4 regions of the Actinoplanes subglobosus genome follow, and region 3 is predicted to be linked to each of the others. Evidence: riboswitches for the same ligand, from Rfam matches in the RefSeq annotation. Region 3 holds a riboswitch; each other region holds the start of a gene.
What was found. Region 3 has a riboswitch for cyclic di-AMP ahead of ACFO0C_RS02275 (coiled-coil domain-containing protein). Riboswitches for the same ligand answer to the same signal wherever they lie in the genome.
Positions count from the first base shown of each region.

Region 1: it holds a riboswitch for cyclic di-AMP, as region 3 does, so the genes downstream of both, ACFO0C_RS00085 (C40 family peptidase) here and ACFO0C_RS02275 (coiled-coil domain-containing protein) in region 3, are expected to answer to the same signal.
Region 2: it holds a riboswitch for cyclic di-AMP, as region 3 does, so the genes downstream of both, ACFO0C_RS12425 (transglycosylase family protein) here and ACFO0C_RS02275 (coiled-coil domain-containing protein) in region 3, are expected to answer to the same signal.
Region 4: it holds a riboswitch for cyclic di-AMP, as region 3 does, so the genes downstream of both, ACFO0C_RS34000 (transglycosylase family protein) here and ACFO0C_RS02275 (coiled-coil domain-containing protein) in region 3, are expected to answer to the same signal.

Region 1 is NZ_JBHSBL010000001.1:12,149-19,450, reverse strand. It holds gene ACFO0C_RS00100 (DivIVA domain-containing protein) at 35-715, shown strand; gene ACFO0C_RS00095 (epoxide hydrolase family protein) at 704-1,759, opposite strand; gene ACFO0C_RS00090 (MarR family winged helix-turn-helix transcriptional regulator) at 1,813-2,238, shown strand; gene ACFO0C_RS00085 (C40 family peptidase) at 2,284-3,273, opposite strand; cyclic di-AMP (ydaO/yuaA leader) riboswitch at 3,290-3,421, opposite strand; gene ACFO0C_RS00080 (M56 family metallopeptidase) at 3,561-4,469, opposite strand; gene ACFO0C_RS00075 (BlaI/MecI/CopY family transcriptional regulator) at 4,466-4,822, opposite strand; gene ACFO0C_RS00070 (cytochrome ubiquinol oxidase subunit I) at 4,896-6,308, shown strand; gene cydB (cytochrome d ubiquinol oxidase subunit II) at 6,321-7,298, shown strand.
Region 2 is NZ_JBHSBL010000012.1:292,248-299,549, reverse strand. It holds gene ACFO0C_RS12445 (DNA glycosylase AlkZ-like family protein) at 1-724, opposite strand, end outside; gene ACFO0C_RS12440 (GNAT family N-acetyltransferase) at 735-1,340, opposite strand; gene ACFO0C_RS12435 (class I SAM-dependent methyltransferase) at 1,464-2,066, shown strand; gene ACFO0C_RS12430 (saccharopine dehydrogenase family protein) at 2,069-3,283, opposite strand; cyclic di-AMP (ydaO/yuaA leader) riboswitch at 3,491-3,637, shown strand; gene ACFO0C_RS12425 (transglycosylase family protein) at 3,637-4,164, shown strand; tRNA gene ACFO0C_RS12420 (tRNA-Arg) at 4,168-4,240, opposite strand; gene katG (catalase/peroxidase HPI) at 4,317-6,512, opposite strand; gene ACFO0C_RS12410 (response regulator transcription factor) at 6,715-7,302, shown strand, end outside.
Region 3 is NZ_JBHSBL010000003.1:50,438-57,739, forward strand. It holds gene ACFO0C_RS02265 (ABC transporter permease) at 1-26, shown strand, start outside; gene ACFO0C_RS02270 (ABC transporter ATP-binding protein) at 19-789, shown strand; gene ACFO0C_RS02275 (coiled-coil domain-containing protein) at 813-1,847, opposite strand; cyclic di-AMP (ydaO/yuaA leader) riboswitch at 1,846-1,982, opposite strand; cyclic di-AMP (ydaO/yuaA leader) riboswitch at 2,190-2,321, shown strand; gene ACFO0C_RS02280 (coiled-coil domain-containing protein) at 2,328-3,356, shown strand; gene ACFO0C_RS02285 (glycoside hydrolase family 65 protein) at 3,419-5,782, opposite strand; gene ACFO0C_RS02290 (beta-phosphoglucomutase family hydrolase) at 5,806-6,540, opposite strand; gene ACFO0C_RS02295 (ATP-binding protein) at 6,619-7,092, opposite strand; gene ACFO0C_RS02300 (ABC transporter ATP-binding protein) at 7,175-7,302, opposite strand, start outside.
Region 4 is NZ_JBHSBL010000023.1:76,605-83,906, forward strand. It holds gene ACFO0C_RS33960 (SpoIIE family protein phosphatase) at 1-1,517, shown strand, start outside; gene ACFO0C_RS33965 (STAS domain-containing protein) at 1,601-1,936, shown strand; gene ACFO0C_RS33970 (ATP-binding protein) at 1,929-2,339, shown strand; gene ACFO0C_RS33975 (hypothetical protein) at 2,359-2,526, opposite strand; gene ACFO0C_RS33980 (MarR family winged helix-turn-helix transcriptional regulator) at 2,620-3,099, shown strand; gene ACFO0C_RS33985 (MFS transporter) at 3,172-4,569, shown strand; gene ACFO0C_RS33990 (hypothetical protein) at 4,566-4,817, shown strand; gene ACFO0C_RS33995 (GGDEF domain-containing protein) at 4,849-5,328, shown strand; gene ACFO0C_RS34000 (transglycosylase family protein) at 5,392-5,937, opposite strand; cyclic di-AMP (ydaO/yuaA leader) riboswitch at 5,936-6,179, opposite strand; gene ACFO0C_RS34005 (CPBP family intramembrane glutamic endopeptidase) at 6,350-7,249, opposite strand.

The DNA of each region.
Region 1 (7,302 bases), on a different contig from region 3:
CGGACGCGCAACGGACGCCGGAAGCGAGGTAGGGATGCCGATCACTCCCGCAGACATCCACAACGTGGACTTCAAGAAGCCGCCGATCGGTAAGCGCGGCTACGACGAGGAGGAGGTCAATGCTCTCCTGGAGGAGGCGAGCCAGGAGATGCTGCGCCTGCTCGACGAGAACGGGGCGCTGGCCGCCCGGCTCCGGGAGAGCGGCGGGTTCACCGACCCGGGTGCGCTGACCGCCGAGGTCAGCGAGCTGGCCGCGCACCTCCAGCACATGCGGGAGGGCCTGGCCCGGGCCGAGCACGAGGCCCGGGAGATGCAGGTCCAGCTGGAGCGGGCCCACGACGAGGTGCGCGCGGCGGCCCAGCCCCGGCAGCAGGGTGGGGCGGTCGACGACCGGGTGCTGCGGATGGCGCACCGCACCGCCGAGGAGCACGTCCGGGACGCCCAGCGCGAGTCGGACGATCTGCTGGTCAGCGCGCGGGCCCAGGCCGATCAGATGACCGGCGACGCGATCCGGACGGCCGACACGATCGAGACGGACGCGCGGCGGCAGCACGCCGAGGCACTGGACGAGGTGGCCCGCGACCGGGCGGCGATGGTGGCCGAGATCGAGCGGCTCGACGAGCTGGCGCAGGACTACCGGTCGGCGCTGGGCGACCATGTGGTCCGGCAGCTGCACGACCTGGAGGGTGGCACGCCGGCTCTGTCACCGCCCTGACCAGCGGCTGAAGAACGCGATCACGTCCTGGGTGAACAGGTCGGGGACCTCCAGGGCGGCGAAGTGGCCGCCCCGGGGGAACTCGCTCCAGTGGACGACGTTCGCCCGCTGCCCGGCCAGCGGGCGGATGGACTGGACGATGTCGCCGGGCAGGACCGCGACACCCAGCGGGACCTGGCCGGTCTCCTGCGGGCCGGACTCCTTGACGATCCGGGCGGCCGACCCGGCGGTCCGGAAGAACCAGTGGTGGGCGATGTTCGCCACGATCCGGTCGTCGGGGACCCGGGTGGCCGGGTCGGCCCAGGTGTCGAACTTCTCGCCGAGGAACGCGAGCAGCCCGGCCGGTGAGTCGTTGAGCGCATAGGCCGGGGTCTGCGGGGTGGCCGCGAACAGGATCTGGTGCGGATGCCGGTTGGCGGCCACCCGCATGGTCTTCTCCAGCCGTTCCCGGTCGCCGGGGCCCAGGCCGTCCGGCTCCCCGGGTGTGGGCAGGTAGTTGACGTGCACAGCGACCACGTGGTCCGGGGCGACGGTGGCCAGGGTGCGGGAGACGCCGGAGCCCCAGTCGCCGCCCTGCGCGCCGTAGCGGGTGTAGCCGAGGCGTGCCATCAGCTCGGCCCAGGCTTCGGCGATCCGCCGGACGCCCCACGACCGGGTGGTCGGGCCGGACAGCCCGAAACCGGGGATCGCCGGGACGACCAGGTGGAAGTGCTCGCTGAGCGGGCCGATCACGTCCAGGAACTCCACCGTGGAGCCGGGCCAGCCGTGGGTGAGGATCAGCGGCAGGGCATGCGGGTCGGCGCTGCGCACGTGGAGGAAGTGCACCCGGTCGCCGCCGATCTCGGTGACCTGCTGCGGCCACGCGTTGACCTCGGCCTCGTGGGCCCGCCAGTCGAAGCGGAGCCAGCGGTCGGCGAGGGCGCGGACCCGTTCGACGGTGATGCCGTAGCCGGCGGGGGCCGCGGCGGGCCAGCGGGTCCGGCGGAGGCGCTCGGTGAGGTCGTCGAGGTCCGCCTGGGGAATGTGGAGCCGGAAGTCGTTCATGCGACTAACGTTAGACTGACTAACGTTAGTCCGTCCAATGTTATCGTCGTCACGTGGATCATCTGCCGAGCTGGCTGCTCTCCCAGGCCGCGGCGCACGCGCACCGGCTCGTCGCCGACGGGTTCGCCGGCGTGGGCGCCAAGGGCTATCACTACCGGCTGCTGTCGTCACTGGTCACCGACGGGCCGGCCAGTCAGGCGGCGCTCGGGCGGCGCACCGCCATCTACCTGAGCGACCTGGTGGGGGCGCTCAACGAACTGGAGGCCGGCGGCTTCGTGCGGCGGTCACCGGATCCGGCGGACAAGCGGCGCAACGTCGTCGCGGTCACCGACGCCGGCCGGGAACGGGCCGGTGAGCTGGGCGAGCGGGTGGAGGCGATCCAGGACGATCTGATGGCGCCGCTGTCGGCTGATGAGCGGGCGCTGCTCGCCGGCCTCTTGCGCCGGCTGGTCGAGCACCACGGCCGTACCGGGAAATGAGGAAAGGCCGCCGTCGAGGAGACGGCGACCTTTCCGCGGGGTGTGTCAAGCAGGCCGGCGATAGCCGGCGATGGGGCCGCGATCGATCGGGGCCATCCGCACGTAGTCGCCCGTGTGCGGCGCGTGGACCACCTTGCCGCCGCCGATGTAGATGGCGACGTGGTGGATGTCGGAGTAGTAGAAGACCAGGTCACCCGGCTTCAACTCACTCTTGCTCACCGACTTGGTGGAGCCCCACTGGTCCTTCGTGTAGTGCTCGAGATGCACGCCGACCGCTTCCCACGCCTCCTGCGTCAGACCCGAGCAGTCGTAGCTGTTCGGGCCGTTCGAGCCGAAGACGTAGGGCTTGCCGATCAGGTCGCACGCCCGCTGGGCGGCGCGGCCACCCTTGTCGTTCGTGTAGTCGACCGGACAGGGGCCGGTGCGCAGCGCCCCGTCGTCGGCGTTGGCCTTGCCGTAGGCCGCGATGCGGAGCTTCTGGAGCTTCGTGATCTCCTTCTCGATCGCCGTCTTCTTCGTGCCGAGATCGGTGTCGCGGATCGTGATCTCGGACTCGAGCTGGTCGACGGTGGCCTTGTCGGCGGCGTACTTGTCGCGGAGTTTCGCCACCTCGGAGATCGACGCCTCCCGGTTGGTGGCAAGCTGCTCGAGAAGCGTCAGCTTGTCCACCACACCCGTCGGCGAGCCGGTGAGGACCATCGCGTTCACCAGGGTCGGCGACCCCTGCATGTACGCGTCGACGGCGAGGCCCCGCACCTCCACCATCGCGGCGTCCACCTGCGCCTGCAGCGGAGCCAGCGTCTTCGCCAGCTCCTTCTGCTGCTTGCGCAGCTTGACCAGCTTGGTGTGAGTGCCGTTGTAGTCCTCGATGACCGGCTCGAGCTGGTTCCACTCCTCGTCGATCTGCTTCTCGATCTGAGCCGGAGTGGGCTCGGCATGAGCGACGGTGGGACCCGTGACCAGGACTCCGGCCGCGGCCACCGCGCACATCAGGATGCGCACGAGGCCGGCGCGACGCGCGCTGATCCGTTTCACGCTGGTGCGTTGTCCTTTCTTCCCGTTCAGCCGCCGACCGGGTTAGCTGACGGGTTCGGGCGGGAAGGCTGCCCGGCCGCGTCGCCGCGGCTTCACCCCAGGTGCTCGGTTCCCCGGTTCGCCGTGGGCCTTTCGGCCGCAGACGATTAGGCGGTGGTCCGTCAGATCGGCCGGGTGGCCGATGGGGGGCTGGGCGGACCGGGGACCACCGTACTCGGATCAAGACGGCAAATGAAGGTCGCACAGGCCGCCGAACTGTCCGCACAGCCGACGACACGCAGGGTGTTCTAAAACGGCCAGCTGTTCAGGGCGCGCGCCAGCCAGGGCACCACGACGATCACGGTGGGTAGCACCAGCAGGCCGGCCGCGGCGGTCACCCCGGCCACGGTGAGAGCGGTCGAACCGCCGTCCGGAATGTCCAGACGGGCCAGCCGCCGGCGCCGGGATTCACCCTCCGGGTCGGCGGTCACCTCCTCCGCCAGGGGGACGGCGTCGATCAGCCGCGCCAGCGCGGCCCGCAACGGCGCCGGCCCGGTCCGGCGGCGGGCCGCGTCGTCGGCCACCATCTCCAGCAGCAGATGTACGGCGTCGAGCGGCGCCTTCGACCGCAACGGCCCCGGCACCGCCCGGTAGAACGCGGTGAACGACTCCATCACCAGCTCGTGCCTGTGCCGCAGGTGGGCACGCTCGTGGGCGAGGACCGCGTCCACCTGCTCCCGGTCCAGTGACTCCAGGACGCCGCCGCTGAGCACGACCCGCGGGTCCCGCCCGGGCACACAGTAGGCCAGCGGCAGTGCCCCGTCGAGCACACGGACCTCCGCCCCGCCGAGGCCCTCGTGCCGCTCGACGGAATCGAGCAGGTCGACGAGCATCCGGTGCCGGGCGCGCCGGGCCCGGGCCCGGGAACTCACCCGGACCAGCGACACGATCAGGCGGATCACGATGGTCGCGGCCACGGCCAGGGAGAACAGCAACGCGGCGACGGTCTCCGGATGGCGTGCCCCCGCGGCTCGCGCGACCTCCTCGGGCGCGGCGAGGACCACACCGAGAGCGCAGAGTACGGCGGTGAGCGTCAGTGACTGCCAGAGCAGGACACCCGCGACCGGGGCACGGTCGGTCCAACGGGCGCTCGCCAGCAGTCTCGGCGCGGCCAGCGAGAGCGTCAGCCCGAGGGCGCCGAGCAGGAGGGCGGTCACCGCTCGATGTTACGGGTGGCCTTCTCGATCGCGGCCCGCAGCGCTTCCGGCGGCAGCTGGCCGACGAAGTAGGCGAGAGCGGCGTCACGGTCGGGGGTGGCGGTGAGCGCGTCCATCATCACGCCGGCGGTCATCTCCTCGCGGGTCTGCGCCGGGGCGTACTTGTAGGCGCGGTCCGCCCGCTGCTGGGTGACCAGGCCCTTCTTGGCGAGCCGGTCGAGGACGGTCATGACCGTCGTATACGCCAGATCGCGCTCCCGGCTCAGCAGGTCGTGCACCTGCCGGACGGTGAGCGGCTCGCCCGCGTCCCACAACTTCGTCATGACCTCGCGTTCGAGGTCGTTCCGTGCCATGTGAGCCACTCTACTTCACGACGTCGTACTACGCGTCGTAGTATCTACTACGAATCGTCGTAGAGGGGCTGCCATGGACGTGCTCGACCTGACCCGGCTGCAGTTCGCGGTCGTGACGATCTACCACTACCTGTTCGTACCGGTGTCGATCTCGCTCGCGTCGGCCGCCGCCGGTTTCCAGATCGCCTGGATCCGTACGTCCCGTGAGAAGTACCTGCACCTCACGAAGTTCACCGGCAAGCTGCTGATCGTCACGTTCGCCGTCGGCGTGGTCACCGGGCTGGTCCAGGAGTTCCAGTTCGGGCTCGGGTGGAGCGCGTTCGCCCGGTTCTACGGCGACGTCTTCGGGCCCACACTCGCGATCGAGGGGATGCTCGCGTTCTTCCTCGAGGCCACGTTCCTGGCGCTGTGGTATTTCGGGTGGGACCGTCTGCCCCGCTGGCTGCACACCGCCACGATCGTGGTCGTCGCCGTCGGGACGCTGCTGTCGGCGTACATCATCCTGGCCGCCAACTCGTTCATGCAGAACCCGGTCGCCTACGCCCTCGACCCGGTCACCGGGCGGGCGCATCTGACCAGCTTCACCGAGCTACTGACCAACGAGGTGGTGCTGGCCGCGTTCCCGCACACCATGGGCGGGGCGGCGATGGCCGGCGGCGGGCTGCTGATGGCCATCGGGATCTGGCGTTTCAAATATGATCGTGCCTTCCTCACCCTTTCCCGGGCCGGGGCCTGGATGATGCTGCTCGGCGGAGCGGTGACCGCGATCAGCGGCGACCACCTCGGCAAGGTGATGACCGCCGTTCAGCCGATGAAGATGGCCGCCGCCGAAGCCCTCTACGAGACGACCACGTCGGCGCCGTTCTCGGTCTTCGCGATCGGGGAGCTCGGGCACGACCGGCCGTTCTTCAGCATCGAGATCCCGGGGCTGCTGTCCTTCCTCGGGACCGGGTCGTTCGGCGGGACCGTGCAGGGGATCGACGATCTCCAGGCTGCGTATGTGGCTCAATACGGGCCGGGAAGCTATGTGCCGATGATCCCGGTCGCGTTCTGGACGTTCCGGTTGATGATCGGGGCCGGCGTGCTCGGGATGGCGCTTGCGGCGTACCACCTCTGGTCCTCCTGGTCCTTCGACCGCCGCGTGCCGCTGCTGCCGGAGTTTCTGCAGCCCGGGCGGGGAACGCCCGGCTGGCTGCGCCGGTTCGTGCTGATCGCGCCGCTGCTGCCGGCCGCCGCCAACACGTTCGGCTGGGTGTTCACCGAGACCGCCCGGCAGCCGTGGCTGGCGTTCGGCATCTCCAAGGTCGCCGACGGGATCTCCCCCGGGCTGACCGCCGCCGAGGTGATCGCGTCGCTGGCCGGGTTCACCCTGGTCTACGGCCTTCTCGCGGTCGCCTGGTGCCGCCTCGTCGTGCATCTGTCCCGCAAGCCGCTCGTTCCGGCCCCCGAGGCCACCGAAGAGCCCGAGCCGGTTCCCGCCTACTAGGAGCGACCTTCCATGATCACGTTCTGGTTCGCGGTGCTCGTCCTCGCCTGGGTCCTCTACTTCGTCCTCGAAGGCTTCGACTTCGGCGTCGGCATGCTCTCCTTCCTCGGCCGCGACGAACACGAACGCGGTGCCGCCCTGCGCACCATCGGCCCGTTCTGGGACGGCAACGAGGTGTGGCTGGTCGCCGCCGTCGGTGTCACGTTCGCCGCGTTCCCCGACTGGTACGCCGCCCTGATGTCCGCCCTCTACCTGCCGATGGTCGCGATCCTGCTGCTCCTGGCGATTCGCGGCGTCGCCCTGGAGTTCCGCGGCAAACACGACTCCCCGTCCTGGCGGCGCCGCGCCGACCTGCTCCTGGCCGTCTCGTCCGGCGGCATCGTGCTGCTCTGGGGGGCCGTCCTCGGCGTCCTCGTCGACGGGCTGGCCCTCGGCGCCGACGGCGAGGTCACCGGAACCGGGCTCGGCCGCAGCCTCGGCCCGCTGCTCTCCCCCGCCGCCGGCCTCGGGGCGCTCGCCGCGCTCCTCGCCGCGGTCCTGCTCGGCGCGACGTTCCTGGCGCTGCGCACCACCGGTCCGGTCCGGCGCCGGGCACGCGACGTCGCCCGCCACACCGGCACGGCCGGGGCGGTCACCCTCCTCCTCATCGGCATCGGTACGGGCAGCCGCCTCACCCTGGCCGCCGCGGCCGTCGTGTTCGCCGCCGGCCTGCTAGCCCGCCGCACCCGCGAGGGCCTGTCGTTCGCCGCCGTCGCCGCCGCCGTCGCCGCCGCCGTCGTGGCCGTCTTCACCGCGCACGGTGACGTGGTCCTGCGCAGCACCCTCGATCCGGCGTGGTCGCTGACCCGGGAGAGCGCGGCGGCCGGCCCGGAGGCGCTGCGCCTGATCACCGTCGCCGGGGTGCTGATCCTGCCCGGGGTCCTCGTGTACCAGGCCTGGTCCTACTGGGTCTTCCGCCGCCGGGTCGCCAGCGAGCGGGTCGCCTCATGACCAC
Region 2 (7,302 bases), on a different contig from region 3:
CCTCGGTCAGACCGGCGGACGGCCACACCGCCTTGATCGCCGTGGTCGTGGTGCCCAGATATCTCGCCACCTCACTCGGCCCGGCCGGGCCGAGGAACCGCAGGTAGGTCCCGATCAGGTGCTCGACACCCCGGTTGGCGGCCGGGACCGGCGGCGCGTCCGGAAGCGGGCCGAGCATCGCGTCCCTGCCGCGGGAGACCACCTCGACGCCACCGGCCAGCCCGGCGTGCTGCCACACGTTGCCGGCGATATGGCGGGCTCCGCAGGCCCGGCACTCATAGGTCAGCTCGGCCGGAACCCGTCGGCTGACCTCGGTGCTGGCCTCACCGCGCGGGATCGGCCCGGTCAGCACCTCCCGGAAGGCCGTGGCCGTCACCGTGAACGCTTCCACCCCCAGCCGCCCGGCGTCGGGGATCTGCCCGCTCTTGATCCGGGCCGCGGCATCGTCGTCGCCGACCGGCCACAGCTGCTCGACCAGATCGGGCAGGTCGGCGCGGCGATGCAGGTGCGGTGCGCCACGGGCGGCCCACACGGTGACCAGACGGTCGTCGGCCGGCTCGGCGCCGGTACGGGCGGCGAGGGCGACCCGGGTCGAGTCAGGTGTGTACTCCTGGACGCCGAGGTCGAGCACGGGCAGGTCGGCGGGCCGGTCGCCGGAGCGGTCGGCCAGGCCCTGAGCAGCGATCCGGTACGTCATGACGCGCTCGCGATCCACGTCGATCATCAGCACCCCCTCAGCGCCGACCGTACCGCCGGGCCGCGACGTTCTTCCGGCGATCGTCCTGCGGCCCGGAGCGATTCTCCAGGTACTCCCAGGTGTCCAGGGTGGCAGGCCCGTACGGCCCGTCCTGCTGGATGGGTGGTTCGGCGGCGGGCCGGTAGCCGCAGCGGCGTGCCACCGATGTGCTGGCGGTGTTGCCCCGGTCGATGCGCAGCAGCAGCCGCCGGAGCCCGAGCGCGTCGAACGCGTAGCCGGTGAGCAGCGACAGTGCCGCGGTGGCGAGGCCGCGCCGCCGAAAGGGCAGGCCGACCAGATAGCCCAGCTCGGCCTCGTGCCCCTCGGAGTGGACGTTGAAGAGCAGCACCTCGCCGAGTGGCGGACCCCCGTCGGCGGTGATCGCCAGCTGGATCCGGCTGCCGCCGATGCGGCCCTGCTGGGCCCGGCGCAGGTAGGCGAGACCGGCCTCGACGTCGAACGGCGACGGCATCAGCGTCCAGCGGGCGATGCCCGGTTCGTCCAGAAGGGCGACGAGGTCGTCGAGGTCCTCCCACCGCCATTCCCGCAGGATGACGCCGGTCCCCGTCAACCTCAGCGGGTAGGGCAGCGGGCTGACGGTCACCTGTCCAATCGTGCCGGTAAGACCAGCTTTGGTGCTAGTGGCGATCGATATGAAAGGCGTGCAGGATTCCTTACCGTCCACCGGTCGGATCACGGACATACTTTCGGGGTGCAAAATCGCACCATGTCCACACCGATGCGCACCGATGAGCACTGGGCGGCCTACAACTCGCGTCAGGCCGCGCGGCCGGTCCGGGAGTCGTGCGTGCGGGCAATGGCGATCGCCGGTCCGGGCGCCGGCCGGACGGCCGTCGACCTAGGCTGCGGCGCCGGCCGCGAGACCAGGGCGTTCCTCGACGCGGGCTGGCGGGTGCTGGCCGTCGACGGCGAGCCGGGCACCGAGGCGAGGCTGTTGCGCACGATCGGCGGCCGGCATCCGGCGTTGACGATCAGGACGAGCAGATTCCAGGAGTTGTACGACCTACCCGCCGCCGATCTCGTCTACGCCGGCTACTCGCTCCCGTTCCAGACGAGGGCAGGCTTCGATCGCCTGTGGACGCTGATCCGGGCCGCGCTTCGCCCCGGCGGCCGGATCGTCGCCGACCTGTTCGGTGATCGGGACAGCTGGGCCGGCCAGCCCGATCTGACATGCCTCACCGAGCCCGAGGCGCGGGCTCTCTTCGACGGCCTGACCATCGAGCACTGGGCGGTGGAGGACGAGCCGGGCCGGGCTTTCAGCGGACCGAAGCACTGGCACGTCCACCACGTGATCGCGCAGCGTCGCTGACCTCAGAGGCGCTGGACGGTGATCTCGAATCCGGCGTCGCGCAGCCGTCCGACCAGGGCGTCACCGATCGCTGTCGCCGGGGTCAGCACACCGCCCCCGGACTTCGGCAGCTCCTCGGTGTCGAAGGCCAGCGCGAGAGCGGATTCGCCGAGCATGACGGCCGTTGCGGCGTACCCCGGATCGCCCTTGGCCTTGACCCTCGCGCGATAGCGCGCCCCCGTCGTGGTGGTGGTGAAGAGATCCATCGTGAAGTGCCCGTTGCGCTGGGTGTCCTCACTGGGACCGGCGCCGGGCGCGGGCAGGAAGCGGTCCAGGACGAACCGCAACGGCGGCACGGCGAAGCCGATGACCAGGGCGTTCATCCCACTCTTGACGAGCGTGGCGGCGATCTTGCTCTTCACCCGCATGACCTCGCGGTACCGGAAGGTCCGGCCGTAGGCCCAGCCGCGCAACGCGTTGCTGCGCCGCACCACCCGGGTGTTGTAGGACGCCATCACGAACGGCGCGAGGTGGCCGCGGACGCTGGGGTCCACGTCGGACCCCGGCAGGGTGAGCATGTCGGGCTGGCGGCCGAGGTCCGGTTCGGTGTGCCGGTCCGGGCTCAACGAGTACGGGCTGGCGCCGACCTTACGCAGCCGGGTGTCCTTCTTCATCACGTCGACCTGGTGGCGCATCGAATCGATGGTGCCGCCGCTGACACCGCCGCGCATGCTGGTCACCACGAGGGTCGTGTCGGTGAGCTCACCGGCGCCGTCCCGGGTGACCTGTTCATGCAGGACGTGAACGCCGATATCGGACGGAATCGAGTCGAAGCCGCAGGAGTGCACGATCCGTGCGCCGGTGCGCTGTGCGGTCTCGTGGTTCTCGTCGATGCTGTCCCGGGCGAAGAGCACCTCACCGGTGAGGTCCACGTAGTCGGTACCACTTTCGGCGCACGCACGGGCGAGTGGCTTGCCGTACTTCGCATACGGCCCGACGGTGGTCACCACGACACGGGTGCGGCCGGCCATCGTGGTCAGGGCGTCCGCGTCACCCGCGTCGGCGATGACGACGGGCCAGTCCAGACCGAGACCCTCCAGTTTCGCCGCCGAGCGACCGCCCAGCGCGAGCCGTGCGCCCTCGGGGGCGTGCTCGGCGAGATAACGCGCCACCAGCACACCGACGAAACCCGAAGCGCCGTAGACGATCACGTCGAACTCGCGCTGTTGATCGCTCATGGTCGGAGATTGTGCACCCTCGGTGGAGTGTCCGCACCTGTTGCGCCACGCCGAATTAGGCACGTTAGCCACACAAAGGAAGATCAAAGCGGCTAATTTGTGACCTACAACTCCATTGCCGCGTCTCGCATAACCAACCAGCAACGCGGCATTTCGGCAGTCCGCAACAATGCGGGCACCGTGGGCGGAACGCCGAGTCCAGCCGCCGACCACGGTTCGACCAAACCCAAGGCATGGAGCGGGGGACCCATAGGTTCCTCGGCGCTACGGCGCCTCGGGGTGAAGCCGCGAACGCGGCCGGGCACCTCTGCCCGAACCCGACAGCTGACCTCGTAGGCGTGGAGGACAAGCTCATGGCTCAGATCGGAAGACAACTCCATCGCGCGGTCGGCATGCTGGCCGCCGGACTCGCCGGAAGTGTGGCCCTAGCGGGGCCCGCGCACGCCGACATCAACTGGGAGGCGATCGCGCACTGCGAATCCGGGGGCAACTGGAGCATCAACACCGGAAACGGCTACTACGGGGGACTCCAGTTCAGCCGGAGCACGTGGCGCGCCTACGGCGGCGGAAAGTACGCGGACACCGCGAACCGGGCTTCGAAGTCGGAGCAGATCCGCATCGCCGAACGGGTGGTGCGCGGGCAGGGCATCGGCGCCTGGCCGACGTGCGGCCGGCGGCACGCCTACACGGCGGCGTCACGCGGCGCTGTGCGAAAGGCGCACCGGTCGACCGGGAACTACGTGGTCCGGCCGGGTGACACGCTGGCGCGGATCGCGGCCCGGCACGACGTCAGGGGCGGGTGGCGAGCGCTTTACCGCGCGAACTCGGACGTGCTGAGCAGCCCGCACCGGCTGCGGGTGGGACAGCGATTGAAGATCTGAGAGTGGGCCCGGCGCGACTTGAACGCGCGACCTACCGCTTAGGAGGCGGTTGCTCTATCCACTGAGCTACGAGCCCGACGTTGCTGAGGGTACCAGCAGGCGGAGCCCGGGTCGGTACGGCCGACCCGGGCCCGGCGAGAACCACTCGTTGATCAGGCCAGGTCGAAGCGGTCCAGGTTCGCGACCTTGACCCACGCCTTGACGAAGTCGGTGATCAGCTTCTCCTTGGCGTCGTCGCTGCCGTAGACCTCGGCCTGGGCGCGCAGCACCGAGTTCGACCCGAAGATCAGGTCGGCCCGGGTCGCGGTCCACTTGACCTCGCCGGTCCGGCGGTCGCGGCCCTCGAAGGCCTCGCCGTCGGAGTCGGTGGCCGACCAGGTGGTGCCGAAGTCGAGCAGGTTGACGAAGAAGTCGTTGGTCAGCACGCCCGGGGTCTCGGTGAAGACACCGTGCGGCGAACCGGCGGTGTTGGCGCCCAGCACCCGCAGGCCGCCGACCAGCACGGTCAGCTCCGGCGCGGTGAGGGTGAGCAGCTGAGCGCGGTCGACCAGCAGCGCCTCGGTGGGGCGGTTGTGGCCCTTGGCGAGGTAGTTGCGGAAGCCGTCGTGGGTGGGCTCCAGCACCGCGAACGAGTCGGCGTCGGTCTGCTCCTCGGTGGCGTCGGTACGACCCGGGGTGAACGGCACCTCGACGTCGAAACCGGCGTCCTTCGCGGCCTTCTCCACGGCGGCCGCGCCGGCCAGCACGATCAGGTCGGCGAGGGAGATCTTCGCGCCACCGGCCGCGTCGAACTCGGCCTTCACACCCTCCAGTACGCCGAGCACCCTGGCGAGCTGGGCCGGGTCGTTGGCCTCCCACTGGTTCTGCGGGGCGAACCGGATGCGGGCGCCGTTCGCGCCACCGCGCTTGTCGGTGCCGCGGAACGTCGAGGCCGACGCCCACGCGGTCGCCACCAGCTCGGAGACCGACAGGCCGGAGGCCAGGACGGTGGCCTTGAGGGCCGCGACGTCCGCGGCGCCGACCAGCTCGTGGTCGACCGCGGGCAGCGGGTCCTGCCAGATCAGCGGCTCGGACGGGACCTCCGGGCCGAGGTAGCGAGCGATCGGGCCCATGTCACGGTGGGTCAGCTTGAACCACGCCTTGGCGAAGGCCTTGCCGAACTCCTCCGGGTCGTCGTGGAACCGCTTCGAGATCGGCCCGTAGATCGGGTCGAAACGCAGCGCCAGGTCCGAGGTCAGCATCCGCGGCTCCTGCCGCTTCGACGCGTCGAACGCATGGGGCACCAGGTCGGAGCCGGCACCGTTCTTCGGACGCCACTGGTGCGCGCCGGCCGGCGACTGGGTGAGCTCCCAGTCGTACGCGAAGAGGATGTGGAAGAACTCGTTGTCCCAGCGGGTCGGGTGGTAGGTCCAGGTGACCTCCAGACCACTGGTGATCGCGTCGGCGCCGACACCGGTGCCGAAGGTGCTCTTCCAGCCCTGACCCTGCGCCTCGATCGGGGCGGCCTCGGGCTCGGGGCCGACGTTCTCGGCCGGGCCGGCGCCGTGGGTCTTGCCGAAGGTGTGACCGCCGGCGATCAGTGCCACGGTCTCCTCGTCGTTCATGCCCATCCGGCCGAACGTGTCCCGGATGTCCCGGGCCGAGGCCAGCGGGTCCGGGTTGCCGTTCGGGCCCTCCGGGTTGACGTAGATGAGACCCATCTGCACGGCGCCGAGCGGCTTGGCCAGCTCACGGTCGCCGCTGTAACGCCGGTCGTCCAGCCAGGTGTCCTCGGTGCCCCAGTTGACCTCCTCGGGCTCCCAGACGTCGGGGCGGCCGCCGCCGAAACCGAAGGTCTCGAAGCCCATGCTCTCCAGGGCCACGTTGCCGGCCAGGATCATCAGGTCGGCCCACGAGATGTTCTTGCCGTACTTCTTCTTCACCGGCCAGAGCAGCAGCCGCGCCTTGTCCAGGTTGCCGTTGTCCGGCCAGCTGTTCAGCGGTGCGAAGCGCTGCTGGCCGGAGCCGCCACCGCCGCGACCGTCGAAGGTCCGGTAGGTGCCGGCGCTGTGCCACGCCATCCGGATGAACAGCGGGCCGTAGTGGCCGAAGTCGGCCGGCCACCAGTCCTGCGAGTCGGTCATCAGCGCGTTGATGTCCGCCTTCACGGCGGCCAGGTCGAGGCTGTTGAAGGCCGCGGCGTAGTCGAAGTCGCCGCCGTTCGGGTTGCCGGCCGGGGAGTTGGCGTGCAGCACGCTGAGGTCGAGCTGGTTGGGCCACCAGTCCCGGTTGGCCCGGCCACCGTGCGAGCCGGAGCCGCCGTGCGCGACGGGGCACTTTCCTTGAGCTGCGGCGAGTTCGTCTGCCACGAAGTCCTCCGGGTAGCGAGCGTGTGATCTGTCGAGTTCGGCTCGCAGTCTGCCCTGCTTTTCTGGAATGAGTCAAGAAAAGGGGGAGGGGTGTTCGACACCCTGCGGCGCGGCGCCCGCGGGCGGAAATTCTGCCGGGTTTCCTCCGTGAAGTTATCGTGGCTGCCGGATCGGCGACGATAGGCGGGGGAGGTAACAGAGCGTGCGCGTACTGGTGGCTGACGACGAACGAATACTCGCGGACACGGTGGCCGACGGCTTGCGTCAGTTCGCCATGGCGGTCGACGTCGTCTATGACGGTGACAGCGCGTTGGAGAAAATCAGCCTGCACCGATACGACGTGGCGATCCTGGATCGGGACATGCCGGGCATCACCGGCGACGAGGTGTGCACGCGGGTCGTGGACTCGGGGCTCGACACCCGGTTGCTGCTGCTCACCGCCGCGGCCGGGATCCGGGACCGGGTGGAGGGCCTCGGGCTCGGCGCCGACGACTACATGACCAAGCCGTTCGCCTTCGCTGAACTGGTCGCCCGGGTGCAGGCGCTGGCCCGGCGCTCGGCGGCCCGGCTCAAACCGGTCCTCGAACAGGACGGCGTCGTGCTCGACACGATCCGGCACTTCGCGTCCCGGGACGGGCTGACTCTCAACCTGACGCCGAAGGAGTTCGCCGTCCTGCGGGTGCTCCTGCGTGCCGGCGGCCAGGTCGTCAGCGCCGAGGACCTCCTCGAACAGGCCTGGGACGAAAACGCCGACCCGTTCACCAACTCGGTACGCGTGACGATCATGACG
Region 3 (7,302 bases):
GAGAGAAGGGCTACGGCCGTGGCTGACAACGAGCGCATCCCCACCGTCATCGCGGATCAGGCCCACATCATCTACAAGATCCACCAGGCCGGGTCGGCCAGCTCCAGCCCGCTCGCCAGCTTCAAGCGCCTCACCACCCGCAGCAAGAACGCGAACATCCGTGAGGTGCACGCGGTGCGGGGTGTCAGCTTCGTCGCCTACCGGGGCGAGGCGATCGGCCTGATCGGCACCAACGGCTCGGGCAAGTCGACGCTGCTGCGCGCGGTGGCCGGGCTGCTGCCGGTGTCCAGCGGCGCGATCTACGCGGCCGGCCAGCCGTCGCTGCTGGGTGTCAACGCGGCGCTGATGAACGAGCTGCCCGGCGACCGCAACGTCGAGCTGGGCTGCCTCGCCATGGGCATGTCACCGGCCGAGGTCGCGTCGAAGAAGGACGAGATCATCGAGTTCTCCGGTATCAACGACAAGGGCGACTTCTCCTCGCTGCCGATGCGGACCTACTCGTCGGGCATGTCGGCCCGGCTGCGGTTCTCCATCGCGGCGGCGAAGAAGCACGACGTGCTCCTGATCGACGAGGCGCTGGCCACCGGTGACGCGAAATTCCGCAAGCGCAGCGAGGAGCGGGTCCGTCAGCTGCGCGGCGAGGCCGGCACGGTGTTCCTGGTGAGCCACAGCGAGCAGTCGATCCGCGACACCTGCGAGCGCTGCATCTGGCTGGAGGCCGGCGAGATCCGGGCCGACGGCCCGACCAGCGAGGTGATGAAGGAGTACGAGGCCTTCACCCGCAGGTGAGGCCCCGCACTCCTTCGGACGTGCTAGTTGACCGAGAGATGCACGTGGTTGGTGTGGTCGCTGGACGGGTCTCCGCCCGCCCCGCTGTACGACTTCCAGCCACTGCTCGGTAGCCAGATCCGGCGGTACCAGATCACGTAGAGCACGTTGAGATCGTCGGCGTTGTTGATGAAGTAGTTCGCCAGGTTGTTGCCGTACGTCTTGTCGGCCCCGGTGGCGTCCCCGCCGAAGGTTCCCTTCTCGGCGGAGAAGTCACAGGCCCGGCCCTTGGGGTGCTCACCGCTGTTCTGCGTCCGCCAGCACTTGGTGAACCGGGTGAAGCCGTCGGCCCGGGCCTCCTTGTAGGCGTGCAGCAGGGTCGGGGTGACGCAGCCACCGGTCCCGGTCGGGTCGGTCTGGCTGCAGCTCGTGCCGGTCGGGCCCGGCGCCGCGTCGTCGCTGCCGCCGCCGTCCGACGAGGAGCTGGCGTCGTTGCCCTGGTTGGCCGCCTTCAGAGCGGTCTCGGCCTGCTCCTTCTGCTTCGCCATCACGGTGACCTGCTTCTGCTGGTCCTTGATGGCGATGTCGATGGCGTCCTTGGCCTTCTGCTGGGTCTCCCGGGTGGTCTTGAGGTCCTGGATCGCCCGGTTCTGGTCGGCGGCCACGATGGCCAGGGTCTCGGCCCGCCCCAGGAAGCCCTCGGCGGAGTCCGAGCTGAGCAGTGCCGCCATCGGGCCGCCACGGCCCGCGGTGTACGCCTGGGAGGCGAGCAGGTCAAGCCGGTCCTGCTGGGGTCCCAGGTCGCCGTCCAGCTTCTTCAGCTCGGCGGTCAGCTTGGCCTGCTGCGCCTTGGATGTCTTCAGCTTGGCCTTCGCCTCCACGAAACCTTTGGAGGCCTTCTCCAGTTTCTCGATCAGTGACGCGGAGCCACCCTCACCGTCGTCACCGGAGTCGCCGGGAGCGGCGAGCAGCCGGGGGGCCGCGGTGGCCGGCGTCGGGGCGACGGCCAGTCCGCACGCGGCGACGAGCAGCGCCAGCAACGCCGCTAATCGCCGCGCAGTGTTCTGCTGCACAGGCATTTCCTTCCGTCGGCCGCCGGCCGGGTTAGCTGACGGGTTCGGGACGAAGGAAATCCCTACCGCGGGTAGCGGATTCACCCCAGGGAATAATGGTTCCCCGGCTCGCCATTGAAGGCGATTAGGCGGCGGCTCCCGTGCGGGAACCGCAACGACCATACCCACTCGATCGACAGATCGACAGTTCTCGTACGCCCCGCGATTGCCTCGACACGAGCGGTGACAACAATTACGGAAAGTCGTTGCGAGGTAACACTTTTGGCGGTTCCTCGGGCCTGATCCACGGCGATATCTCGGGTAAACTGGCCGCCGGTCCTGCCAGGACGGCACCGCCCCCGAGTTGCCGGCAGGCCGCCGCCCAATCGTCGAAAGGCGAGCCGGGGAACCAGGTCACTGGGGTGTATCCGCAGTTTGCGGTAGGGATTGCTTCCGTCCCGAACCCGTCAGCTAACTCGGTCGGCGGTGACACGGAAGGAACTGTTGATGACCGCAAGTCCCCGCCGGTGGCTGATACTTGCCCTGGCACCGCTGGTGACCCTCGCGATGTTCGCGGCACCGGCGTCACCGGCCTCGGCCGAGCCCGGCGGCTCCTCGTCGTCCGCCCAAGAAGAGGAGCAGAACGGCGGGCCGGACGCGCTTCTCTCCGATGTGATCGAGAACACCAACCGTCGTTACGTGACCGCCAAGGCCGCGGTGACGAAGTCGGTGAAGGCCCAGGCTCAGCTGGCCAACCAGATCAAGCAGGCCGAGGCCCGGCGCGACGCGCTGATCCCCGAGGTCGACAAGATCGCCAAAGAGCAGTACATGACGGGCAATCTCAGCTCGATCGGCTACCTGCTGAACGCGAACTCCTCGGGCGACTTCCTGGAGAAGGCCGTCTCCCTCGAGGAGATCAACCGGCTGCACGACGCCAAGCTGCGCGAGCTGAACGACGCGCTGAAGACCATCACCGACAGCAAGGCCCGGCTCGACGCCGAGGTGAAGCAGCAGCAACAGGACGCCGCCGTCATGAAGAAGCAGAAGGACCAGGCGGTCGACGCGCTGGCCCTGGTCGGCGGCAAGGGCGTCACCAACGGTCTGGTCGTCGCGGACTCGCCGGAGGCGGCTCCCGCCCCGCGCAACTCCAACGGCGGGTTCTCGGCCGAGGGGTGCACCGAGAAGGACCCGACCACGAACGGCTGCGTCACCAAGCGCACGCTGCACATGTACAAGGAAGTCAAGAAGGCCGGCTTCAGCAACTTCGTCGGCTGTCACCGCGACGGTGGACCGTTCGAGCATCCCAAGGGCCGTGCCTGCGACTGGTCGCTGCAGAAGTCCGGGTTCTCGACCTACGACACCGACAAGGAATTCAAGTACGGCAACAACCTGATGGCGTTCCTGGTGCGTAACGCCGACGCGCTCGGCATCTACTACGTCATCTGGAACAAGAAGATCTGGTTCCCCGCGAACGGGTGGAGCAACTACCACGGAGTCAGTGACCACACCGACCACGTGCACGTATCGATGCTCTAGCTTCCGCAGACAGCGCGAAGGCCCGCCCCTTTCGGGGCGGGCCTTCCTCGTCTCGGAGAACCTCAGTGCAGGGCGCGCCGCACCGGTGCCCGGCCGTGCGGCTGAGCCGGCGCCGGGCCGGCCGGAACAGCCGCCGGGATCGGGATCGTCACCGGCCGGACCTGGGTGACCTCCAGCTCCTTGCCGTGGTGCAGCAGGGTGAGCCGGGCCTGTCCACCACCGTTGCGCAGCGAGTAGGTGACCTCGTCGGAGGTCACGCTGACCCGCAGTCGCAGGCCGCGCCAGAGCAGCGAGAACTCCAGGTTGTTGATCCGGCTGGGCAGGCGCGGCGCGAACGACAGCTGGCCGTTGAAGTCACGCATGCCGCCGAGTCCGGCGACCAGCGAGATCCAGGTGCCGGCCAGCGACGCCACGTGCACGCCGTCCCGGGCGTTCTGGTGCAGGTCGTGCAGGTCCATCAGGGCGGCCTCGCCCAGATAGTCGTGCGCCAGCTCCAGGTGACCGGTCTCGGCCGCGAGGACGGCCTGGATGCAGGCGGAGAGCGACGAGTCCCGTACCGTCCGGGCGTCGTAGTAGGCGAAGTTGCGCGCCTTCTCCTCCGGCGTGAACGCGTCCCCCCGGATGTACATCGCCATGACCAGGTCGGCCTGCTTCACCACCTGCTTGCGGTACAGGTCGAAGTACGGGTAGTTGAGCAGCAGCGGGTAACCCTCCGGCGGGGTGTTCTCGAAGTCCCACTCCTGGAGCCGGGTGAAGCCCTCACACTGCTGGTGGACGCCGATCTCCTTGTCGTACGGGATGTGCACGGCCGCCGCCGCGTCCCGCCAGGAGGCCGCCTCCTCGTCGTCCACCCCGAAACGCCGGGCCAGGTCCGGGTGACGCTGGCACGCCTCGACCGCCGTCATCAGGTTCTGCTGGGCCATCAGGTTGGTGTAGATGTTGTCGTTCACCACGGCGGTGTACTCGTCGGGGCCGGTGACGCCGTCGATGTGGAACCGCCCGTGCCGGTCGTGGTGGCCCAGCGACCGCCACAGCCGGGCCGTCTCGACCAGCAGCTCCAGGCCGACCTCACGCTCGAAGTCGTAGTCGCCGGTGGCCTGCACGTACCTGCGGACCGCGTCGGCGATGTCGGCGGCGATGTGGAACCCGGCGGTGCCGGCCGGCCAGTACCCGGAGCACTCCTGCCCGCGGATGGTCCGCCACGGGAACGCGGCGCCCTGCAGCCCCAGGGTCTGGGCCCGCTCCCGGGCCAGGTCCAGCGTCGAGTGCCGCCAGCGCAGCACGTCGGCCGCCGCGGAGGGCTGGGTGTAGGTCAGCGCCGGCAGCACGAACGTCTCGGCATCCCAGAACGTGTGGCCGTCGTAGCCGGGGCCGGTGAGGCCCTTGGAGCCGATCGGGCGCTGCTCGGCCCGGGCGCCGGCCTGCAGCGTGTGGAACAGCCCGAACCGGACCGCCTGCTGCACCTCCGAATCACCCTCGACCTTGACGTCCGAGTGGTCCCAGAACGCGTCGAGATAGTCCCTCTGCTGCTGGACCAGGCCGTCCCAGCCGTCCAGGCGGGCGCTGGCGAGAGCCGCGCCGACCTGGTCACGCAGGGCCGGCAGCGAGCGCATGCTGGACCAGCCGTACGCCGCCAGCTTGACCACCCGCAGCTTCTGCCCCGGCTCCAGCCGGCAGGCGACGGTGGTGCGCAGCCAGTCCGGGTGGCCCTCGGTGGTTATGGCGTGCCGGCCCGGCGTCTCCACCAGGTGCTCCATGGCCGCGGCCATCCGCAGGTCACTGGCCTTGGTGCGGTGCACGAGGATGCCGCCGGTGGGCTGCTCCAGCATCTCCTCGGCCTGCAGCGGCCGGTCCAGCACGGCGGCGACCCGCGGGTCCTTGCTCATCGGCGGCAACTGCTCGTTGGCCACCAGCTCGGACTGCAGGATGAGCCGGGTGGACGCGTCGAGCGGCTCCACCTCGTAGAGGAAGGCCACCACGGCGCGCTGGGTGAACGACACCAGCCGCACCGTGCGCACCCGGATGCCCTGGCCCGACGGCGACACCCACTCGACGACCCGCTCCAGCGTGCCGGCCCGCAGGTCGAGGCAGCGCTCGTGGGACCGCAACTCGCCGTAGCGCACGTCGAACGGCTCGTCGTCCACGAGCAGGCGCATCAGCTTGGCGTTGGTGACGTTGACCATGGTCTGGCCGGACTCGGGGAACCCGTACCCCGCCTCCGCGTGCGGCAGGGGCCGCAACTCGTAGAACGAGTTCAGATAGCTGCCCGGCAGGCCGTGCGGCTCGCCCTCGTCCAGGTTTCCGCGTATCCCGATGTGGCCGTTGGAGAGCGCGAACACCGACTCGGACTGGGCCAGCAGGTCCAGGTCGAGCCGGGTCTCCCGGATGTGCCAAGGGTCGACGGGGTAGGCCCGTTCACGGATCACGGTCGTGCCTCTCGTAACTGATTTCAGAGGAGGTCTTTTAGATCTTTCACCACGACGTCGGCGCCGTGTTCACGCAGCGCGTCGGCCTGGCCCACCCGGTCCACGCCGATCACGATGCCGAAGCCGCCGGCGCGCCCGGCGGCCACGCCCGCCTGCGCGTCCTCGAAGACGGCACAGTTCGCCGGGTCGATGCCGAGCAGCTCGGCACCCTTCAGGAAGGTGTCCGGCGCGGGTTTGCCGGGCAGGCCCAGCTCACGCGCGACGACCCCGTCCACGCGGGCCTCCAGGAGGTCGGCGATCCCGGCCGCCTCCAGGACGTCCTTGCAGTTGGCGCTCGCCGACACCACCGCACGGCGTAGACCGGCGGCGTGTGCGGCCTTCAGGTACTCCACCGATCCGGGGTAGACCTGTACGGCGCCTTCCTTGATCTTCTGTAGCACGAGCAGGTTCTTGCGATTGCCGATGCCGTTGACGGTCTCCCGATCGGGGGTGTCGTCGGGGTCGCCCTCGGGCAGCGTGATGTCCCGCGAGGCCAGAAAGGTCCGGACCCCGTCGGCACGCTGACGGCCGTCGACATATCGGTGATAGTCGGCCTCGGAATCGAACGGCACGAAAGGCTCTCCGCGCTGATCGGCCCACGATTTCAGGAACGCGTCGAACGTCTGTTTCCACGCAGCGTTGTGCACCAGCGCGGTTTGCGTAAGCACGCCGTCAAGATCGAATAGACAAGCGGTCACCTGTGAAGGAAGTCCGAGCACGCGCCCAATGTAGCCGGACCCGATCGCGGGCGAGAGGCGAAGGGCAGCTTCACATTTCCACGATGGTTTACAAGTCGTTCAAGCTGCGGAATCCAAGATGATCCGCAGTCCGATCGACGTGCCGATAGGCCCGGTGGCCGTCGTGACCTCGTCACAGAGCCGATGTGTCAGCCACAGCCCGCGCCCGCCGACCTCGAACGCCTCCGGGGTGCGCAACTCGTCCAGATAGGCACCCGGGATGCCCGGACCCGAGTCGGTCACCACGCACCACACCGAACCGTCCTCGATCTTCAGGACGACGCGGCCGCTGCCGCCGGCGTGCAACACGACGTTGGTGAGCACCTCGTTGACGGCCAGCACGAACCCGTCCTGCCGGTCACCGGCGAGACCGGCGGCCCCGAGCAGACGCGTGATCTCATGCCGCAGGACGGCGATGTCGTCCGGACCGAACGGGCGGTCCAGCAGGACCGGCCACTCCCGGGGCGGGGCGGCATCGACCCTCGGCTCCCCGTCGAGAGCCGAACGCACGCTCTGGCCGATCCTGTCCTCCACCGTCGTGCAGCCTACGCGCTGTGGCCGCACGGTGGCGGGAGGCATCCTGGAACGCGCCCGGAAGTGGCGCGGATCGTTGCGCTCAGCGCCAGCCGACATCGATGCGGTCACCACGCTGGTCGAAGAAGTGCACGGCGTCGATCCGGACCGACACCGCAAGCGGATGACCAGGCGAGACCTGGGGGTACGGCGCAAGCCGCACCGCAAGCT
Region 4 (7,302 bases), on a different contig from region 3:
TGCCGCTGTTCTACCTGCCCATCCTCGTCCTGTTCACGCTGGCCTTCAGCCAGTCGCTGGTGGTGACCCTCACGGCCGGCATGGCGACCACGGTGACGGCGAACCTGATGACCAGCACCGGCCACGGCCCGTGGGCGGCACTGGAGACGTCGGACCAGCTGATCACCATGACGCTGCAGCTGTTCCTGACGACCACGATCCTGGGCGCCTGGACCCTCGCGGTCGGGGTGGACGAGCGGGATCGGGCTCGCCGGGACACCTCGGTGGAACGGGCCGCCCGGCTACGTCTGCACGCCTTGCAGGTGCTGACCACCGACCTGGCCAAGGCTGCCACCTCCGAGGAGATCGCTCAGGCGGTCGTCCGGGAGGGCATCGGCCTGATCGCCGACCACGGCAGTGTCGCCATCGTCGCCCCCGGCAGCGGCGAGATGGTTCTGTGGACGTCTCCGAGCCGGCCCGCGGGCATGGCCGAGCGGTACCGGCTGACTCCGGCCGAGGGCGCGACACCACAGCGCGACGTCATCCGTACCGGGCGGCACCTGCTCCACCGGACGCAAGCCGACGCTGCGGCCGCCTATCCGCATCTCGACGGGACCTTCCAGCGGCTCGACATCAACAGCACCATCTGCGTACCCATCACCGGCGGCGACGCCGGTGCCCTGGGCGCGCTGTCCTTCAGTTTCCATCGTGAGAACGCCGCCGACGCCGACGTCCTGGCCTTCGCCGAGGCTCTGGCGAGCCTGACCGGGCAGGCGCTGCGCCGGGCGCAGATCTACGAGCGCGAGCACCATGCCACGCAACAGCTGCAGCTGGCCCTGCTTCCGGCCCTCGGCGGTGTGCTCGAGGGCATCCGGGTGTTCGCCGATTACCGGCCCGCCGATCTGGCCCATCAGGTGGGCGGAGACTGGTACGACGTGTTCGCCCTGCCGGGGAGCCGGATCGGGTTCGCGGTCGGCGACGTCGTCGGGCATCAGCTGGCCGCGGCGGCGGCGATGGCACGCCTGCAGTCGGCGCTGCGCATCCTGGCGCAGACCGCACCCACGCCGGGCCGGGTTCTCGATGATCTCGACCGGGCCAGCGCCCTCATCCCGGACGCCAGGACGGCGACGGTGGGTTACGCCGACTACGACCCGGCCACCCGCCTGCTGCGGTACGCCTGCGCCGGGCACCTGCCGCCGTTGCTGGTCACCGGCGACAGTGCCGCCTATCTGTGGGACGGCCGGTCGCTGCCGCTCGGTGTCGGCGGGGCCGGGCACGGCCAGGGCCAGCTCGTGGTCCCGGACGATGCCGTGCTGATCTGGTTCACCGACGGCCTGGTGGAACGCCGTGGCGAGCAGCTCACCGTGAGTCTGCAACGCCTCGCCGACGCCGCCGGCAGCCTCTCCGGCCGGGACGCGGCAACATTGGGCGGGCACGTCGTGGACCGCCTGGTCGGCGACCGGGAACTCGCCGACGACACGGTCATCCTGTGCGTCCAGTTCACCGGCGCGGCACCGGTCGGGGTGGTGGCCGGTTGACACCCACCGTTCATGCCGATCATGCTGGCCGGGATGTTCCGGACCTCGCCCTCATCGCACCGGAAAGGCCTGCGAACACCGTCATGTCGGGTTTCGAAGCACGCACGCTGCGCGACGCCGATTCCCTTGTGGTCGCCCTGGCCGGTGACTGCGATCTCGACAGCCGTGACGAGATGACCGCGGCCCTGGTCGATGCGGTGCGGTCCAGCCGTACCGTCATGGTCGATCTTGCCGACGTGGGTTTCCTGGATTCCAGCGGCCTGCACGCGCTCGTCACCGCCCACCACGCCGCGCTGGAGCGCGGCGGCGTTCTTCACGTCGTCAACGTCACCGGAGCCGTCGCGACCGTCCTGGAGATCACCGGCATCCTGGAACTGCTCCGGCCGCCCACGCCGAGGCAGGCTGATCAGCGTGACTGAGCCGGACCCGTCCGCCGCCTCCGCGGAGGTGATGGGCTATCACCAGGCCCAGGACCTTCCGGGGGTACGGGCATTCGCGCAACGCCGTTCCGAACGGCTCGGTCTGGCCCCGGACCAGGTCATGTCACTGACCATCGCCGTCAGTGAGCTGGTCACCAACACTTTGCAGCACACGTCCGGCGGCGGCCGGGTGTGGATCCGCGCCGAGGACGGCTACGTCGTCTGCGACGTCATCGACGGTGGCCCGATGCGCGCCTTCGGCCGGCCGATGCCGACGCCCGAGGCCCGCCGGGGCCGTGGCCTCGCCATCGTCGAACGACTGTGTGACCAGGTCGACGCCATCGCCGCCGCGGAGGGAACCATCGTCCGGATGCGGTTCGGGATCGCCCCGCGAGGTTCCTGAGCGGCGCGGTGGCCGCCGTTCAGAGGGTCAGGCAGCGGCCGTCCGGGAGCAGGCCCGCGTACCACTCGTGCCAGCGCGGGCCGGGAGTGAGATCGCCGAGCACGCAGACGTCGCCGATGCGCACCGCCCAGAGCAGTGCGCCCGGCACTGACGGGTCGTCGGGACCGGCCTTCGGTGATCCTCCCACCGCGAGGAGGGTACGTGCTCCTGGTTGCGGGAGCGGCGGATCGTACCGAAAGCGATTATCCGTCTCGGATCCAACGGCGGCTACGCTGGGCGGATGACTGCCATGGCGCCCGCCCGGACCGAGACGGACCTGTCGTTCCTGCTGGATCACACCAGCCATGTCCTGCGGACGCGGATGGCGGCGGCGCTGGCCGGGATCGGGCTGACCGCGCGGATGCACTGTGTGCTGGTGCATGCGCTGGAGGAGGAGCGGACGCAGATCCAGCTGGCCGAGCTCGGCGACATGGACAAGACGACCATGGTCGTGACCGTGGACGCGCTGGAGAAGGCTGGCTATGCGGAGCGGCGGCCGTCGAGCACGGATCGCCGGGCCCGGATCATCGCGGTCACGCCGGAGGGGGCGGAGGTGGCGCGGCGCAGTCAGGAGATCGTCGACGGGGTGCACCGGGAGGCCCTCGGCAGCATTTCCGAGCAGGACCGGGAGGCGCTGGTCCGGGTGCTGAGCCGGCTGGCCACGGGCCATCTGGCCACGCCGGTCGAGGGTGGTCGCCGGGCGCGGGAGCGCGCCAGGTAGATCCGTCCAGGATCGTCTGCAACAAAACTATCTGCTAGCGTCCTTCCCATCGCACTGATGGGGAGGCTCTTCATGCATCGCTGGACCGCGCTCGGCGTCCTGTCCGCCGCCGGGCTGATGACGATTCTCGACGGCAGCATCGTGACCGTGGCGATGCCCGCGATCCAGCAGGACGTCGGGTTCTCCCCCGCCGGCCTCAGCTGGATGGTCAACGCGTACCTGATCCCGTTCGGCGGACTGCTGCTGCTCGCCGGACGACTCGGCGACCTGGTCGGACGGCGCGCGATGTTCCTGGCCGGCAACGCCGTCTTCACCGCCGCCTCGCTGCTGGCCGGACTGGCGAGCACGCCGGGCATGCTGATCGCGGCACGGTTCCTGCAAGGCGCCGGCAGCGCGATGGCCTCGGCCGTGGTGCTCGGCATCCTGGTCACGATCTTCACCGACGACGCGGACCGCGGCCGGGCGATCGCGATCTTCAGCTTCACCGGCGCGGCGGGGGCGTCCATCGGGCAGGTGCTCGGCGGGGTGCTCACCGACACGCTGAGCTGGCCGTGGATCTTCTTCATCAACGTGCCGATCGGGCTGGCCACGATCGTGCTCGCGGTGCGGGTGCTGCCCCGCGACCGAGGACTCGGGCTGTCCGCGGGCGCCGACGTCCTCGGGGCCGCCCTGGTCACGTCGGGGCTGATGCTCGGGATCTACACGGTCGTGCAGGGCGGCGCGCAGTGGTGGACCGGGGTCGTGTCGGCGGCACTGCTGGCCGGGTTCGTGATCCGGCAGGCCACCGCCGCCAATCCGCTGATGCCGCTGCGGATCCTCCGGTCCCGCAACGTCACCGGGGCGAACCTGGCGCAGATGCTGGCCCTGTCCGGGATGTTCGCGTTCCAGATCCTCGTCGCGCTGTACATGCAGAAAGTGCTCGGCTACACCGCTCTGGAGACGGGACTCGCCATGCTTCCGGCCGCGGTCGGGATCGGGATCGTGTCGCTGCTCGTGTCGGCGCGGGTCAGTGCCCGGTTCGGGGCGCGCACGGTGCTGCTCGCCGGATTGGTGCTGCTGATCGCGGCGATGGTGCTGCTGACCCGGATTCCGGTACGGGCGGGGTACGTCACCGATCTCCTGCCGGTGATGGTGCTGATCTCCGGGGGCGGCCTGGTGCTGCCGGCACTGGCGACGCTGGGCATGTCCGGTGCGCGGGAGAGCGACGCGGGGCTCGCGTCCGGGCTGTTCAACACGACCCAGCAGGTCGGCATGGCGATCGGCGTGGCGGTGCTGTCGACGCTGGCGGCCTCCCGCACCGAAGGGCTGCTGGCGTCGGGCTGGACCCAGGCGGAGGCACTGACCGGCGGCTACCGGCTGGCGTTCGCCACGTCGGCGGGACTGCTGGCCACGGGATTCCTGGTGGCCCTGACTGTGCTGCGCCCGGCGAGATCGCGCGCCCACGGAAACGCCCTCAATTCGGCTGGTTGACCTGCCGACCTGAGAGGTATGGAGCGCCGCCGTTCCCGTCCCGGGCGGACGCCGGGTGGCTGCTCTTCTACCCGCAGGCGTACGCGGGCGTGCTGCTGTTCACCAGCAGGCACGTCTCGGGCCGGCGGGTGGTGCTGGACGGGACGATCGCGGGGCTGGGCGGTGCCGCGCTGTTCTCCGCGGGGGTCGTCGACTTCCTGGCCAGCACCACGGGAGCGGGGGACTTCGCCCACTACACAGCGCTGTGACGCGCTGACCGGGCTGGCGAACCGCCGCTCGGTGCTGGAACACCTGGACATCCTGCTCGCCGCGCCCCGGCACGACCCGATCGCGTTGCTGCTGCTCGACCTCAACCGGTTCAAGGAGGTCAACGACACGTACGGGCACCAGGCCGGTGACAACCTGCTCGAGCAGGCCGCACGGCGGCTCGCCGCGGTCACCCGGGACGGTGATCTGCTGGCCCGTCTCGGCGGCGACGAGTTCGTGGTGGTGGTCTCCGGACCGAACGTGGACGAGCGGGCGGCGGTCGCCGTGGCCGACCGGATCCGCGAGGCGTTGCGCGAGACCTTCATCGTCGAGGAGATCGACATGACGATCGACGTGAGCATCGGTGTCGCGCTCGCCCACGGGGACTCGAACCTGCTCTTCCAGCAGGCCGACATCGCGATGTACCACGCGAAACGATCCGGCGGCGGCCACGCGGTCTTCGACCGCATCCCGGTGCGGCCATCGGTGGCCGCCTCGGTTAATCGATCATGACCGTGTGGCGCGCGGCGGCCGGAGGCGATGGACGCTCCCGGCCGCCGCTCGGCGGAACCCGGCTCAGAGACGGATGCGCTGGCCCGGGAAGATCAGGCCGGGACTGCGGAGCTTGTCCTTGTTCAGCGCGTAGAGCGTACGCCAACCGCCCTTGACCTTGTATTTCCTGGCGATCGAGGCCAGTGTGTCGCCGGACTTGATCACGTAGGTCTTGCCGGTGGCCTTGGCCTTCTTCTTCGGAGTCGACGTCTTCGTCGTCTTGTAGACACCGGCCTTCTTGCCGCAGACCGGCCACGGGCTCAGCCCGCGTTTGGCGTGCAGCTTGTTGGCGATCGCGATCTGCTGGGCCTTGGTGGCCCGGTCAGCCGTCGGGGCGTACCTACCGCCACCGTTGGCCTTCCACGTGCTGCGGCTGAACTGCAGGCCGCCGTAGTACCCGTTTCCGGTGTTGATGTGCCACCTGCCGCCGGACTCGCATTTGGCGACGACGTCCCAGTTGACCTGGCGCGCGGCCTGAGCCGGGGTGGCCGGGCCGAGCAGGACGCCTGCTCCGGTGATTCCGGCTGTCGCCAGAACCAGGGCAAGGCGGATTCGTCTACTACCAGACATGGATGATCCTCCACGCCTGCGAGGTGAGCTGTCGGGTTCGGGCGGACGAGAATGTTCACGACCTACCTCGAGTCACACCGTCGAGGCGGTCTCCACCGTCGTGAACAATTCTCGCTGGCCCGGCCGCGTGCACACGGCTTCACCCCAAGGCGCGCATCCCGCGCACCGTCGAAAAGTGGGTCCCCCGCTCCTGCCCTTGCATCGAGTCTGCGGACGGGGGCAGGACTCGGCGGTCCGTCCACAGTGCCCGCGTCGCGGGACGGCCCGACGGTAACCACGTCGATGGGCCGCGAGCCAAGAAAACAGCCCCGGATAGTGACGTTCTTCTCAGTATTTGCCCGCTTTGATCTTGTTAGCGCCCGGAAATTACCGACACTGCGCTTATACCCTTTTCATCAGCCTTTTTGGCGGCTCAGTGGGCCAAGCCGTAGGCCACGATCGGGCTCGCCGTGTGCAGCCGCCGGCGCCGGGCCAGCCACACGATCACCGCGGCGAATCCGATCAGGACCGGCACGTCGGCCACGAACATCCACCACGGCATGTCGGCCGCCGTCTCCTCGATGGTGAGCTGCCCGAACGCCGCCGCCACCAGCATCCCGAGCAGGTTGTTCACGACGTGCAGCGCGATCGCGGCCTCCAGCCCACCGGTGCGGATCGTCACCCAGCCGGCCACCATGCCGAACATCATCAGGTCGGCGAAGCCCCACGGCGTACCCCATCCGTGCAAAGCGGCGAAAACCGCGGCCTGCACCAGAATCGGCAGCCAGGGGCTGCGCAGCCACGCGCCGAGCCCCTGCAGCAGCCAGCCACGGCACAGATACTCCTCGGCCGCCGCCTGGAACGGCACCACCGCGAGCAGCACGGCCGCCGACACCAGGAACGGCCCCCAGCCGGCCAGTGACTCGTCGGGCCCGGAATCCGGGGAGAGCACCGTGACCGCTGTCAGAAACACGACGATCGTCACCGTCGCGACGCCGAGACACACCGCGAGCCATCGCCACCGGATCCGCCCGGCCACCGATGACAGGGTCCCGGCCGGGCGCCGCTGAATCCACTGTGCGGCCAGCAGCGTCAGCGGAAGGGCCACCGCAATCGACAGGAAACCGGCCGCGAGATCGGGCAGAGTACCGAGGGTGGCCATGCCGTCCGGCCCGCCGGGCCGCCCGAAGATCTCCGCGACGATCACGTAGAAGATCATCACGACGAAGGCGGCCCCCACGATGAACACGGTGCCGAGCGGAAAACGCCACCACCGGTGCAGGGCGGTGCGGGCAAGACGGTGGTACGGGCTACCGGGCGCCGAAATCATCATGGCGACGAGTCTTCCCACCGGACGTGCCGAGCGGATCCGGCCACAGCCGGATT